DNA from 2 places in the Pseudomonas sp. E315 genome. Region 1 is predicted to be linked to the other one. Evidence: riboswitches for the same ligand, from Rfam matches in the RefSeq annotation. Region 1 holds a riboswitch; the other holds the start of a gene.

Region 1 (7,687 bases):
TCCCGCGGGCCTGTTCGGAACTGGCCGACTTGGTGATCAAAAATGCAGTGATCGCGTTGAATAACTGCGAGCCAGCAATGCCCGCCAGAATGATCTGACCCGTGCCGCTGGCTGGCCCACTGATGCGGGCCAACAGCAACACTAAAGCGAAGGCGGCGACAGCACCGAAAAAGGCCCCGACCGACAGCGAAATGGCGCCGGCCCCCAGCCCCAGCAACGCCACCAAAACGGCACCCGTCGAAGCCCCGGCAGAAATACCCAACAGGTATGGGTCCGCCAACGGATTACGCAGCAAGGCCTGCAAAATCACGCCACATGTGGCCAGCCCTGCACCGCAGGCGGCTGCCACCAAGGCCCGAGTCAGGCGGTAGTTCCAGACGATGCCTTCGTCGATAGGGTCCAGCACATGCCCGGCGGCCCATAGTTTATTGGCCAGCACCTGTAACACCACGCCGGGTTTAATCGGCGTTTCACCAATGGCAACGCCCGCCAGCACCGCCAACAGCAACGCGATACAGGCCAGCAGTGTGAGCATCAACCGTGATGTCATTTTGGCTGTTCGTAGTGATTGATGGCGGTGGCCAAGGTTTCAAAACCTTCGAACATCCGCAAGCTGGCCTGCATGGCATCAGCATCGAGAATGATGATGCGGTTGTTTTTAACCGCATCCATGTTGCGGGTCACGGGGTCAGTGCGCAGGAATTCGAGCTTTTTCTCGTAGTCATCCGCCGGGAAGCGACGGCGATCCATGCGTGCGATTACCAAGAATGTCGGGTTGGCTTTGGCCAGTGTTTCCCAGCCCACGGTTGGCCATTCTTCATCGGACTGCACGACGTTGCGCACACCAAGGGTGTTGAGCATAAAGTCGGCAATGCCCTTACGCCCTGCGACATAGGGGTCGATATCCAGGTCAGCGCTGGAGAACCAAAATAGGGCGCTGGTGTGCGTCAGGTCTTTACCCTTGAGCGAGGCAATGGATTGTTCAAGACGGGCTTTAAGCTGCGCATTTAGCTGTTGGCCGCGGGCCTGCACGTCAAAAATCTCTGCAAGCTGGCTAATGCTTTTGTAAATGCTGTCAATACTGAACGGCTGCAAACGGGTGCCATCAGCGCCCACTAGATTGTCTTTGCCTTCACAGTCGGAAGGCATCAGGTAAGTCGGGATTTTCAGCTCATGAAACTGCTCGCGCGTGCCCACCACACCTTGCGGGCCGACCATCCACTCCAGCTGTACAGCCACCAGCTCAGGCCGCTTACCAATCACGGCTTCAAAACTGGGATCGTTATCGGCGAGACGTTCTACCTTGTCGTTTTGCGCCTTGTATTGGGCCGACACATTGTTGAACCACAGAGAGGTGCCAACCAGCTTGTCACCCAAACCCAGGGCATACAGCATTTCAGTCCCGGCCTGGCCAATGGTCACGGCGCGAGCGGGCGCGTGCTCAAAGGTCAACGGGGCACCGCAGTTTTCGAGGGTCAGTGGGTAGTGAGTCGGGGCTGCATGAGCCAAGGCAGACAAGCCCAGACCGGTGACAAGGGTGACGATGCGGGTCAGCAACATGATGCAATTTCCTTTTGATCGTACACAGCGGGTGTACGGTCTGGAAACACATCATTGAGCACTGCGATCAATACAGTACAGGCCCGCCACCTGAGTGACGCGCACAGCAAAGATGCCTTCCCGGACACCCCGCCGGTTAGTTTGTTTGTATCGGCCGGCAGGTCTCCTGACTGATGCGTCGGCGCCTGGCTCCAGCCTTCCCGGGGGTGAACCCAGTGGCGTTGAGGAGCAAGCTCGGCATCTACAGTTGCGGGGGCAGTTCCGTTTGGTGCTCAGTGAGCGCCTCGGATTCCCTTTTAATCCCGTTTGGGGACCGGCGGCGGCATGTTAGTCGAAATACGCCAGCCCGAGGAGAAGAATGTCCGGGTCACAAGTATTTAAGCCACGATATATCCCGACGACGAGCTTTTAACGCAGCGAACCAGCGCACCGGCAGGTAAAGCGCAACAGCCAGTACAACGGCGGTTAGCCACACGGCGCCCATGCTGTCGAAACCAAAGTGGCTGACCTGATTCAAGCCAAACATCGCCACGCTCGCCAGATACAGCACTTTGAGTGCATACAGGTGCACCAAGTAGAAGAACATCGGCGCGGCACCAAAAATGGCTAATGTGCTGATCCATTGGCGCTGTTGAACGCGCTCAAAAACCAGTAACAACAGCAGGCCAACGCCCAAGGTCAACGCCAAAAACAGCAGCGAAGGCGGGTACTTGGTGATGTTGAAAAAGCTCATCAAGGTGTGTGTAACGGTGTCATGTTCCACCCACGGCGCCTCGCCATATCCGTTGAGTAAACGCAGTGCCACAAACCCCATCAATGCGCCGATGCCTGCACGTAACACATTGCGTTGGCGCATAGCGCCAGACGCTGCGCGGGCGAACCACGGCCCAATGCAATAACCGAGTGCTATCACGCCGATCCACGGCAATACCGGGTACGAGGTGCGTAAACGCAGGCTGTTGCCGAATTCGATCCAGCCACGATCATGCAAAATGGCCCACGGCACATGCATCGCCGAATCAACAGGAAAGTGCAGCGTATCTAGCAGGTTGTGCCCCGCGATGATGGCAATGGCGAGTACCAAAAGCACTGCTCGCGGTAACCAGACCAATGCAGCCAGGGCGATCATGCTCACGCCAATAGCCCAGATCACTTGCAGATAAACCACGCTGGGCGGGAATTGTGACGTCCAGGCGAAGTTGACCAACGTGAACTCCAGAACCACTAAAAACAGGCCACGTTTGAACAGGAACGTCGAGACATCACGCGTGCCTTGATATTTTTCGCCATACAGATAAGCAGACAACCCCGTGAGCAGCACGAACACAGGGGCGCAAAGGTGGGCAAGGACACGGCTGAAAAACAGAACAGGTTCAGTGCTGTCTATGGCCATTGGGTCGCTTACCTGACGATGCAAAAAGAACGTCTCGCGAGCGTGGTCCAGCAGCATCAACAAAATCACCAAGCCCCGCAGGGCATCGATGGATAGCAGGCGCTGGCTTGAGGGGGAGGGTGCAATAGCGGATGTCATTGAGGGATCACAGGCTAGAAGGCGCTTAGGTTTGGTTACTTTATAACATCATTGCTGGCTCTGTCATCCCTCTGCGAAACATTCTCAATCAACAGTTCAGTGTTGAGTGGGGCGTGGACCGCTAATCAATCAAGGCTTGCGGGGGTAGTTCATAACGAATTGAACATGTGCTTTGACCCCAGTGGCCAGCGTGGCGTCGTCGACGGAGAAGTACGGGCTGTGGTTGTTCGGTACTTTGCTCATGTCCTCGCCTGCAGGCGTGGCGCCGAGAAACACAAATAAACCCGGCACTTTTTGGGCGTAATACGAAAAGTCTTCACTGGGTGACAGCGAGGCCGGCAGTTGTTCTACCTTACCCGGTGCGGCGAGTTCCAGAGCCGGGATCATGGCTTGGGTCAGGCTCGGGTCATTGGTGGTGACAGGGGCAACGTTTGCCACAACCAGTTTGGCTTCAGTCCCATAAGCGCTGGAGATGCCTTGCACCAGTGGTGGCATGTCCTTGAGTAGGGTGTCGCGGATTGCCACGCTGTTACTGCGAATGGTGCCCGTCATTTCCACTGTTTCAGGAATAATGTTCGCCGCCGAACCGCCATTAACGGTGCCGACACTGATCACGCCCATGCCTTGACTCAAATCGGCGCGGCGGCTAACCAGCGTTTGCAAACCACCAATCACTGCTGCGCTGGCGACCACTGGGTCGGCCCCGCTCCAAGGCGCAGAACCGTGGGTTTGCTGACCCTTTAACGTGATGCGAAACGCATCGCTGCTGTTGAGCACGGTGCCAGCCTTGTAATACAGATGACCGGTTGGGTAGCCCGCCATCACATGCACCCCAAAAATTGCTTCGACTTTGGGCGAGTTAAGAGCGCCGTCACGGATCATCGCTTGTGCGCCGATCAAGGTGTCGGTCTGGAAGTCATCAACATCGGCCGCGCCTTCTTCCGCGGGCTGGAACAAAAACACCACAGTCCCGGCGACTTGCTCCCGGTGTTTGGCGAGCACCTTGGCGGCGCCCAGCAACATGGCGGTGTGTGTGTCATGACCGCAGGCGTGCATGACAGGGACGGTTTTACCCAAGCGAATGCCGGTGGCCTGACTGGCAAAGGGCAGGCCGGTCATTTCTTTTATTGGCAGTGCGTCCATGTCGGCGCGCAGGGCAACTACCGGGCCGGGGAGACCGCCTTTGAGTACGCCGACTACGCCGGTTTTACCCACTTGAGTGCGTACATCGATGCCCATGCCCTTGAGCTGTTCGGCCACCAGTGCGGCGGTTTTAAACTCCAGGTTACCCAGCTCAGGGTGCTGGTGGATGGTATGCCGTAGATCGATAACGTCCTGGTTAACCGCCGCGACTTCCGTGTCGACCCAGCTCAAATTTGCAGCATGGGTGGTGGTGATCGTCAGTGCGCCAAACAACGCAAGCGACAAAGAGGTTGGACGTAAACGAATAAACATTGAGAGTTCTTACCGTGGTCTTTGGGCCGAGCAGGGTAAGTCGCAACGTGTGAAGGAACCAAGGCAAGTGTCCGATAATCGCACAGATTAGTTCTTTGCGACCTACACAGGAGGGCTGACCATTGGGCTGATACTGTTCGATTATCGATCACTGGCTGAGTGTGTAATTGATATGCCCGTGAGCGGGAGCGTAGGCTGGCAATGTGACAAACAAAATAATTAAAAATTAATTGAGTGCCTTGATGATGGAAAGCCACCTGCTGAGTGAACGCAGCCGTGTATTTCAACTCGCGGACCCCCATGCCGTATCGGACTATGTGAATCAGCACGTCGGTCAACATTGCATCGGTCTGTCACGCACGACCCGTCCGCAGGCCAGCCTCAATCATCGTAAGTTTGCCGAGCTTGATCTGTGCCGCATCAGCTACGGCGGTAGCGTCAGAGTGACGTCGCCTGCACTGGAGAACATCTTTCATCTACAGGTGTTGTTGCGTGGTAACTGCCTGTGGCGTGGGCCTGATCGAGAGCACCATCTGGTGCCGGGCGAGTTGCTGTTAATCAACCCCGATGATCCGGTCGACCTGACGTACTCGCACGATTGCGAAAAATTCATTCTTAAGCTCCCGGTCTCAGTGCTCGAAACCGTGTGCGACGAACAACGCTGGAAGCGCCCGTCTGGTGGGGTGCGGTTTTTGCGCAATCACTATCAATTGAGCGAGCTGGAAGGGTTTCTCAACCTGCTTGGGATGGTGTGCCTGGAGTCTGAAGCCTGCGACCCGCTGCTGCGGGTGCAGGAGCACTACACCCAGATCGTCGGCAGCAAGCTGTTGACACTGCTCAAGACCAACATCACCCGCGAGTGCCTGGCTTCACCAGACGCAAACATTGAGCGCATCTTTGACTACATCGAGCGCAATCTGAAGCAGGACCTGAGTGCCGATGATCTGGCCACGCAGGCGCGCATGAGTCAGCGCTCGCTGTATGCCCTGTTCGAGCGCAAGTTGGGTGTCACACCTTTGCAATACATCCGCCAACGCAAGCTGGCGCGTATCAATACCTGTCTGAACGACCCGAGTTGCACGGTGCGTAGCCTGACTGAACTGGCCCTGGATTACGGCTTTTTGCACTTGGGGCGCTTCTCTGAAAGTTATCGCCAGCAATATGGCGAACTCCCTTCCAACACCCTCAAGCGTCGGCACTGAAGCCCCTCACACACAAAACCAACTGGATTCCAGTCGCTGCTGTTCAGACGCGAGGCTTCGTGCTGCTCGCACTTTGCTACAAACACTGCAGTAATCGGATAGTGATCTGCAGTAAACGGATATTGCCTGGCGTATCGACTCCCTACTCTGGACTGGCCTGAAGAATAACAACGGAGGCCCTGGCCATGTCCCTGGGAATCGATTACTTGAATGCCATGCTTGAGGAAGACAAGGAGAAGGGCGTCCATCGCTGTAAGCGGGAGATGTTCACTGACCCACGTCTTTTTGAATTGGAAATGACTCACATCTTTGAGGGCAACTGGATTTACCTTGCCCACGAAAGTCAGATCCCCAACATCAACGATTTTTTGACCACCACCATGGGGCGCCAGCCGATCTTTATCGCGCGCAACAAGGCGGGTGAGTTGAACGCCTTTCTGAACGCTTGCAGTCATCGCGGCGCGATGCTGTGCCGACACAAAACCGGCAACCGCGCCAGTTACACCTGCCCCTTCCACGGCTGGACCTTCAACAACAGCGGCAAGCTGCTCAAGGTCAAAGACCCAAGTGAGGCCGGTTACCCTGAGGGCTTCAACTGCGAAGGCTCTCACGATCTGACCAAGGTCGCACGGTTTGAGTCTTATCGCGGTTTTCTGTTTGGCAGCCTGAACCCAGACGTCACCTCGCTGGCCGAACATCTGGGCGAGTCGTCGAAAATCATCGACATGATCGTTGACCAGTCCCCTGAAGGTCTGGAAGTGCTGCGTGGTTCGAGCTCCTATATTTACGAGGGCAACTGGAAACTCACCGCCGAAAATGGCGCCGATGGGTATCACGTCAGCTCGGTACACTGGAACTACGCCGCCACCCAGAACCAACGCACCCAGCGCGAAGCGGGTGAAGAAATCAAAACCATGAGCGCCGGTAGCTGGGCCAAAAGCGGCGGGGGGTTTTACTCGTTCGATAATGGCCACTTACTGCTATGGACGCGCTGGGCCAACCCAGAAGATCGCCCGGCCTACGAGCGCCGTGACGAATTGGCCCGCGATTTTGGAAAGGCTCGTGCTGACTGGATGATCGAAAACTCGCGCAACCTGTGCCTGTATCCAAACGTGTACTTGATGGACCAGTTCAGCTCACAAATCCGTATCGCTCGGCCGATCTCTGTCGATAAGACCGAAATCACCATCTACTGCATCGCGCCAAAAGGCGAGAGCGTAGAGGCCCGCACCAAGCGCATTCGTCAGTACGAAGATTTTTTCAATGTCAGTGGCATGGCCACACCCGATGACCTTGAAGAGTTCCGCTCATGCCAGACCGGCTATGGCGCTGGCCGCGGCTGGAATGATATGTCGCGTGGAGCAACACACTGGGTTGATGGCGCGGATGATGCGGCCAAGGAAATCGACCTCAAGCCACTGCTGTCCGGTGTGCGCACCGAAGATGAAGGCCTGTTTGTACTGCAACACAAGTACTGGCAGCAAGTGATGCTCAAGGCCCAGGCCGCCGAGCAGCAACTGATCCCCGTGGAGGCCGTGTGATGACCAGCACTTATGAGGTCGTGCGCGACTTTTTATATCGCGAAGCTCGTTATTTGGACGACGGTCATTGGGATCAGTGGCTGGAGTTGTACAGCGCTGATGCCAGCTTCTGGATGCCGTCTTGGGACGACAACGACACCCTGACCGAAGACCCGCAAAGTGAAATCTCGTTGATCTGGTATGGCAACCGAGGCGGGCTGGAAGACCGGGTGTTTCGAATCAAGACCGAGCGCTCCAGCGCGACCATGCCCGACACCCGCACCTCGCACAATCTGAGCAACATCGAGATCGTCGAGCAAACCGATGGGCTATGCCAAGTGCGTTTCAACTGGCACACCCTGAGCTTTCGCTACAAGACCACCGACAGTTACTTCGGCACCAGCTTTTATACCCTCGAC
Region 2 (7,687 bases), on a different contig from region 1:
TGGCGCAGCATGGCGCCAGTGAAGTTGTTGCGCCGATGGTGCTCAAGTTCGGCGCGACAGGCTTCGATTCGCTCTATCAGCGCAGGGCCGTGTTGGCTTTGCAGGTAGCGCGCAGTGAGGAGGGCTTGCCCGTGCTGCTGAGCTTGATGCCACGCCTGCGAGTTTTGATACAACTGAACAGCGGCCGCCGCAATGGCACTGGCACTTTGCTCAATGGCACCGGCCCACGGCAGGTCGCCGTGCATGCCTTCGGCGCCAACAGGCGTGGTCACGTTCGGTGTGCCGCAGAGCATGGCGTCGGCAATTTTGCCTTTAATGCCCGCGCCAAAGCGCAACGGCGCCATGCAGACCCGAGCATTGCTCATCACGGCCAGCGCATCTTCAGCCCAGTTCAGCACATGAAAGCCTTGTGCCGGGTTGTGCAACGCCGTGGCTTTTGGCGGGGTGTAGGCACCATAGATATGCAGTTGTGCGCCGGGCAGTTGTTGACGAATCAATGGCCAGATATGGGTTTTCATCCACAACACCGCGTCCCAGTTAGGGGCGTGGCGAAAGTTACCGATGCTTAAAAAATGCTGGCGCTGCTCGTAGGGCACGAATGTGTCAGGCACGCGATCCACCATCAGGGGGCACCAGTGCAGCAGCGATTTTGGTACGTGGAACTGCTCAACCAACAAGTCGATTTCGTATTCAGAAATCATTAAGTTCAAATCACTGCGATAAATAGCCGCGATTTCCCGCTGCGCCAGATCGGTGCCAGCCATCTGTTCAAAGGTTTCGCGTGGGGCCGGGGCGAACAGGCTGCTGAAGTCGTCCTGTTCAGCGGTGTGTTTGAGCCGGGCTTTAAGTTGCTGCTGGCGAGCATCGCGCAGGCTTTGCAAGTCAGAAGTTTCCAAGATGCGCAGAGCGTGTGGGCAGTGCTTTTCGACGCGCCAGCCGAACTGCTCTTCCATCATGAAGCGGTCGAATAACACCACGTCCGGGGCCAGTTCACTGATAAAGGTGTCAAAACTGCTGTTATTAAGCTCAATGGTGACTTCATCAATGCCCAGTGAGGCCAAGTCGGCCTTGTGCTCGCCGATGCCAGCAGGGCTGCTGAAGGTGATCTGCCAGCCTTGCTGCAAAAAACTCTCGATGATTTGCATCATGTGCCCACCCGCCGCCGATGAGCGTGGCTCGGGCCACACGTAACCAATGATCAGAACGCGGGTTGGGCGAGGGGACGACATGGGGAGTTCCTTGGGACGTACTAAAAAGGCGGCAATTAAAGCACACACACCTGCACGCCTGACATTGACCTGCTACAACGCACTGCGTAGCCTTGCGCGTTCGAGGTTCTTCGCAACGCGAAGCTAAGAAGGGAACGCGGTATGCCGCGGCTGCCCCCGCAACTGTAAACGGTTCAATTGCCCTGCAATGCCACTGCCCATTCGGCGGGAAGGCGCCGGGCAGGGCTCAGCTTTTAGCTGACGCCCAGGCCGTAAGCCAGGAGACCTGCCTCGTAACAGATTTTTACTTCAACCGGGCGGGGTGATCCGGTGGCGAGATCTCGCGCGCGAATGCCTGCGACAGTCGTCCCGTATGCCCGCCGCTTTGCCAAAGGGCATCCGATGAAAACACTGGCCAAAATCCCCGTCACTATCGTTACCGGCTTTCTCGGTTCGGGCAAAACCACCCTGCTGCGCCACATGCTGGACAACGCACAGGGCCGTCGCATTGCGGTCATCGTCAACGAGTTCGGCGAGCTGGGCATTGACGGCGAGATTCTCAAACAGTGTTCCATCGGCTGCACCGAAGAAGAAGCCAATGGTCGCGTCTATGAGCTGGCCAATGGCTGCTTGTGCTGCACCGTTCAGGAAGAATTCTTCCCGGTGATGCGTGAACTGGTTGCGCGCCGTGGCGATATCGACCACATCCTGATCGAAACCTCGGGTCTGGCCCTGCCAAAGCCGCTGGTTCAAGCGTTCCAGTGGCCAGAAATCCGCAGCGCATGCACTGTAGACGCAGTGATTACAGTGGTCGACAGCCCGGCTGTGGCCGCAGGCACCTTTGCAGCATTCCCGGATCAAGTGGATGCCCAGCGCAAACTTGACCCAAATCTGGATCATGAGTCGCCTCTGCATGAGTTGTTCGCTGATCAACTGTCCAGCGCTGACCTGGTCATTCTGAACAAGGCCGATCTGATCAGCCCTGATGATCTGGCCAAGGTACGTGCCGAAGTGGCCGAAGAGCTGCCGCCTGCGGTGAAAGTTATCGAGGCCAGCAGCGGTCGTTTGCCGCTGGACGTATTGCTGGGCCTGGGTGCCAGTTCTGAAGAACACATCGACAGCCGTCACAGCCACCACGACCATCACCACGATGGCGATGATGACCACGACGATCACGACCATGATGCGTTTGATTCGATTTCCATTGAGCTGCCTGAGGCGCAAGAGCAGCTATTGATGGACGCGTTGACTCAACTGGTGGTCAAGCACGGCATTCTGCGGGTCAAAGGCTTTGCTGCCATCCCGGGTAAACCGATGCGGTTGCTGATTCAAGGTGTGGGCACGCGTTTCGACAAGCACTTTGACCGCGCGTGGCGCGCAGAAGAGCCCCGCACCACGCGTTTGGTGCTGATCGGTCAGGATCTGGATGCGGCGCTGCTTGAGTCCACTCTGCGCACCGCGTTGAGCGCCTAAACCATGCACTTGCTCAGGACCCAGCCCGGTGGCTTTGTATCGGACGACAACATAGCCGACTTAGGCCAAACCCCCGCTGAGCTGGTGATCCTGTGCAGTGGTGATTCAAGCCTGGCACTGCTGGCTGAAGCAGCGCAGCAGTTGCCTGAAGATTATCCAAGCCTGCGTCTGGCCAACCCGATGCAGGTGCAAAACCATGCCTCGGTCGATTTGTATGTCGATCAGGTGTTGCAGCACGCCAAAGTGATTCTGTTGTCGTTGCACGGCGGCATTGGCTATTGGCGTTACGGCATTGAGCGTTTGGTGCAATTGGCAGAGCGCGGCGTGACGTTGATTCTGGTGCCCGGCGATGATCGCCCCGACCCGGAACTCAGCGCGCTGAGCACAGTGCCTGCTGAGCAGGCTGCACGGCTTTGGCATTTTTTGCGCCAAGGCGGGCGACACAATGCACTGCAACTGTATCGCTGTGTCGCGAGCCAATGGTTGGGGCGCGATTACCCGTGGGTTGAACCGCAGACATTGCCACGCACGGCGATTTATCACCCTCAGCACTCAAACCCTTCACTGCGGCACTGGCAAGCCGATTGGCAGGCTGGCCAACCGGTGGCGGCGCTGTTGTTTTATCGCTCGCACTTGCAGGCCGCCAATACTGCTTTTGTGGATGTGTTTTGCCAACGCTTGCAGGCCGCTGGCCTTAATCCACTGCCGATTGCGGTGGCCAGTCTTAAAGAGCCGGGTTGCCTGGCGATGGTTCAGGACGTGCTGGATGAAGTCGACGCCGGGGTCATTCTCAATACCACAGGCTTTGCCCAGTCCAGCCCAGAAGCACCACATTTGCGTCCGTTTCGACGCAATATTCCTGTCATTCAGGCCATTTGCGCCCAAGACAACGAAGCCGGCTGGCGTACGAGTGAGCAAGGCTTGGGGCCGCGAGATCTGGCGATGCACATTGCCTTGCCTGAGCTGGATGGGCGAATCATCAGCCGGCCGATCAGCTTCAAGGATCTGGCCTGGCGCAGTGAACGCAGCCAGTCGGACGTGGTGTGTTATCGCCCGCAACCCGAACGAATGGACTTTGTGGCCGAGCTGGCGCGGCGTTGGGTAGAGCTGGCCCGTGTGCCAAACCCACAAAAACGCATTGCATTGATTTTGGCCAATTACCCAACCCGCGATGGTCGTATTGGTAACGGAGTGGGGCTGGACACCCCAGCCGCCGCGCTGAATATTTTGCAGGCTTTACAGGGGCAAGGTTACCCCGTCGATGGCGAGTTACCTCAAAGCGGCACGGGATTGATTCAAGCGCTGTTGGGTGGTGTAACCAACGACCTTGAAAGCCTTGATTTACGCCCCTGTCAGCAAAGCCTGGCGCTGGATGACTATTGGCTGATGTTTAATCAATTGCCCCAAGCCAACCGTGACGCTGTGATTGAGCGTTGGGGCCTACCTGACGCTGACCCGATGTACCGCAGCGCCCGAATGATGATTGCGGGCCTGCGGTTTGGCCTGACCTTTGTGGGCATTCAGCCAGCACGGGGTTATCAAGTGGATGCCAGTGCGGTTTACCACGACCCGGATCTGGTGCCACCCCACGGGTATCTGGCGTTTTACTTTTGGCTGCGTCACACCTATGGCGCACACGCCCTGGTGCATGTGGGCAAACACGGCAATCTGGAATGGTTGCCTGGCAAAGGCGTGGGTCTGTCAGAGCAGTGCTGGCCTGACGCAATTTTGGGTCCGATGCCTAACGTTTATCCCTTCATCGTTAATGACCCGGGTGAGGGCGCTCAGGCTAAACGCCGGACTCAAGCAGTGATCATCGATCACTTGATGCCGCCGCTGACACGGGCCGAAACCTACGGCCCACTGCGTCATCTGGAGCTGCTGGCTGACGAGTATTACGAAGCACAGTTGCTTGATCCGCGTCGGGCCCGCGAGTTGCAACGCGACATTTTGCAATTGGTGCGTGAGACCCACATTGACCGCGAACTGCAACTCGACGAACAACTCGACAGCGATGCCGATGCGGCCATTTGGCTGCCACGGCTGGACACCTATTTGTGTGACCTCAAAGAGTCGCAAATCCGCGATGGGCTGCACATTTTTGGTGAATCGCCCGCTGGGCGTTTGCGAATCGACACCTTGCTGGCACTGTTGCGCATCCCTCGTGGTGACGGGCGCGGTGCGCAATCCAGTGTGCTGAGGGCGTTGGCCAAAGCCTTTGAGTTGGGTTTTGATCCGCTGGATTGTGCCTTGGCCGAGCCTTGGGTCGGGCCTCAACCTTCGCCCTTGCAGGCGGTGGATACAGCCTTATGGCGCACGGCTGGCGATACGCGCGAGCGTTTGGAGCTGTACGCCGCGCAGCTTATTGAGCAGGCGTTGGCTGGCAACCTGCAGTTGCCCGAGGGTGAGCAGTGGGCTGAGGTTCGGTCTATTTTTACCGCCTTGGTTGAACTTGTCGCGCCGCGTCTGGACGCCTGCGGCCCGGCAGAAATGCAAGGCTTGCTCGATGCGCTGAGCGGGCGGTTTGTACCTGCCGGGCCAAGTGGCGCACCCAGTCGCGGGCGTTTGGATGTATTACCGACCGGGCGCAACTTCTTTTCGGTGGACGTGCGCAACCTGCCGACCACCACGGCCTGGCGTATCGGGTTTCAGTCGGCCTCCCTGATTTTGGAACGCCATTTACAAGACCACGGCGATCACCTGCGCCAATTGGGCTTATCGGTCTGGGGCACGGCGACCATGCGTACCGGCGGCGATGACATTGCTCAGGCAATGGCATTGATGGGGGTACGCCCTGTGTGGGCGACTGGCAGTCAGCGGGTTGATGACTTTGAAATCCTGCCCATCAGTTTGCTCGACCGTCCGCGTGTTGATGTGACCTTGCGAGTTTCAGGGTTCTTTCGCGATGCCTTTGCCAACCTGATTCGCCTGTTCGATGCCGCAGTACAGGCCGTGGCCGCGCTGGACGAGCCCGACGACATGAACCCCTTGGCCGCCAAGGTTCGAAGCGAGCGCGAACAGCTAGAGCAGGAAGGCATGGCGGCCGAACAAGCGGCAAGACAGGCCGGTTGGCGTATTTTTGGTGCTAAACCGGGCGCTTATGGCGCGGGTGTGCAAAGCGCCATTGATGGACGCTTGTGGGAGAGCCGCGATGACTTGGCTCAGGTGTATTTGAACTGGGGCGGTTATGCCTACGGCGCGACGGATGAAGGCACCGCCGCCCGTGATCAGTTCGCTCAGCGCTTGAGTCAGGTGCAGGCGGTGGTGCACAACCAGGACAACCGCGAGCATGACGTGCTCGACTCCAACGACTATTACCAGTTTCAGGGGGGGATGCTTGCGGCCGTCGAAAGCCTGAGTGGCGAAAAGGCCGCCAGCTATCATGGCGATCATAGCCAGCCAGACTTACCGAAAATTCGCACCCTGAAAGAAGAGCTGAATCGGGTTATCCGTTCGCGCGCGGCAAACCCCAAGTGGATCGAGGGGGTCAAGCGCCATGGTTACAAAGGTGCGTTTGAAATGGCTGCAACCCTGGACAACCTGTTTGCCTTTGACGCCACCACTCATTTGATCGACGACCATCAGTACGCCTTGTTGGCGGATGCTTATTTACTGGACCCAGAGACCCGAGCATTTGTTCAACAGCACAACCCCCATGCGCTACGCGATATGACCGAGCGTTTGCTTGAAGCGCAACAACGCGGGTTATGGAGTGAACCGGGTCAATACCGTGAAGCATTGGAAAACCTGCTGCTGGACATAGAGGAAGACGCGTAATGTCAGTAGGCGCTGGCTTGTTCGCGCGGGGATTCGACATACCGCGTTGTATGAATCGTGAGTAAGCTCGCAGCCTACAGCTGCTTTGCATTTTTTAAATTTGTACTTTTGGAACCCAACACATGAATGACGCCCCGCATTTCCCGTTATCGGCGGTAGTTGGCGCAGACGCTTTGAAGCTGGCGCTGTGTTTGACTGCGATTGACCCGAAAATTGGCGGAGTGCTGATCGAGGGGCCGCGCGGCATGGCCAAATCTACGCTGGCTCGCGGCCTGGCGGATGTGCTCGCCAGCGGCCAGTTCGTCACGCTGCCGTTGGGTGCGACCGAAGAGCGACTGGTGGGCACCTTGGACCTGGACGCTGCGCTGGGGCAAGGCAAGGCCCAGTTTTCGCCGGGGGTATTGGCCAAGGCCGATGGCGGCGTGCTGTATGTCGATGAAGTGAATTTGTTGGCCGACCATCTAGTGGACTTGCTGCTGGACGTGGCCGCGAGCGGCACCAACGTGGTGGAGCGCGACGGGATTTCTCATCGCCATGCAGCGCGCTTTGTATTGATTGGCACCATGAACCCAGAGGAAGGGGAGCTACGCCCTCAGTTGCTCGATCGCTTTGGCCTTAACGTGGCCATGAGCGGCCAGCCGCAGCCCCTTGAACGCGCAGAAATTATCCGTCGCCGACTGGATTTTGACGCTGACCCGCAGGGGTTTTGTGCGCACTGGGCGCCAGAGCAAGCGGCTTTGCGTCTTCGTTGCCAGCAGGCCCGTGAATGGTTAAGCCGTATTGCGCTGGATGAGCATTCGTTGGCGCTGATTACTGAGCGTTGTTATGCGGCGGGCGTGGACGGCATGCGCGCCGACTTGGTGTGGCTGCGCGCTGCACGAGCCCATGCAGCATGGCGTGGTGCTACTGCTATCGACCTTGAAGACATTGAGGCCGTCGCTGACTTTGCTTTAAGGCATCGCCGTCGCGAGCAAGCGCCACGGGCTACACCTCCAGAGCCGTCGTCGCCATCTGCTACGGGCAGTGCCGCTCCCAACAGCGGCCAAGGGCAATGGGGGGAACTGCCCGCTCAGCCTCAGGCCGTAGGCGCTCGACGTGAAGTGCCGAACTGGCCAAAAAAGCCTTAGGCATTCGCCCTCGCTCAATGACGGGGGCGGATGCCAAGCCCCAGCCGGGTTTGCTCAATACGGGCAAACAAGGCGCAAGCCGCAGCGCTGGTAGCGGTGCAA

The links. A riboswitch is a leader RNA that binds a small molecule or an ion and turns the genes downstream of it on or off. The one in region 1 is predicted to bind cobalamin.
Region 2: another riboswitch for cobalamin. It lies ahead of cobW (cobalamin biosynthesis protein CobW); the one in region 1 lies ahead of ACZRJQ_RS03210 (ABC transporter substrate-binding protein).

The regions. Positions count from the first base shown of each region.
Region 1 is NZ_JBUZPJ010000001.1:695,043-702,729, forward strand. It holds gene ACZRJQ_RS03205 (FecCD family ABC transporter permease) at 1-538, opposite strand, end outside; gene ACZRJQ_RS03210 (ABC transporter substrate-binding protein) at 547-1,560, opposite strand; cobalamin riboswitch at 1,700-1,893, opposite strand; gene ACZRJQ_RS03215 (acetyltransferase domain-containing protein) at 1,928-3,091, opposite strand; gene ACZRJQ_RS03220 (amidohydrolase) at 3,221-4,546, opposite strand; gene ACZRJQ_RS03225 (AraC family transcriptional regulator) at 4,792-5,748, shown strand; gene benA (benzoate 1,2-dioxygenase large subunit) at 5,934-7,289, shown strand; gene benB (benzoate 1,2-dioxygenase small subunit) at 7,289-7,687, shown strand, end outside.
Region 2 is NZ_JBUZPJ010000012.1:146,029-153,715, reverse strand. It holds gene ACZRJQ_RS17095 (glycosyltransferase) at 1-1,229, opposite strand, end outside; cobalamin riboswitch at 1,316-1,516, shown strand; gene cobW (cobalamin biosynthesis protein CobW) at 1,611-2,681, shown strand; gene cobN (cobaltochelatase subunit CobN) at 2,685-6,458, shown strand; gene ACZRJQ_RS17080 (ATP-binding protein) at 6,581-7,585, shown strand; gene ACZRJQ_RS17075 (vWA domain-containing protein) at 7,603-7,687, shown strand, end outside.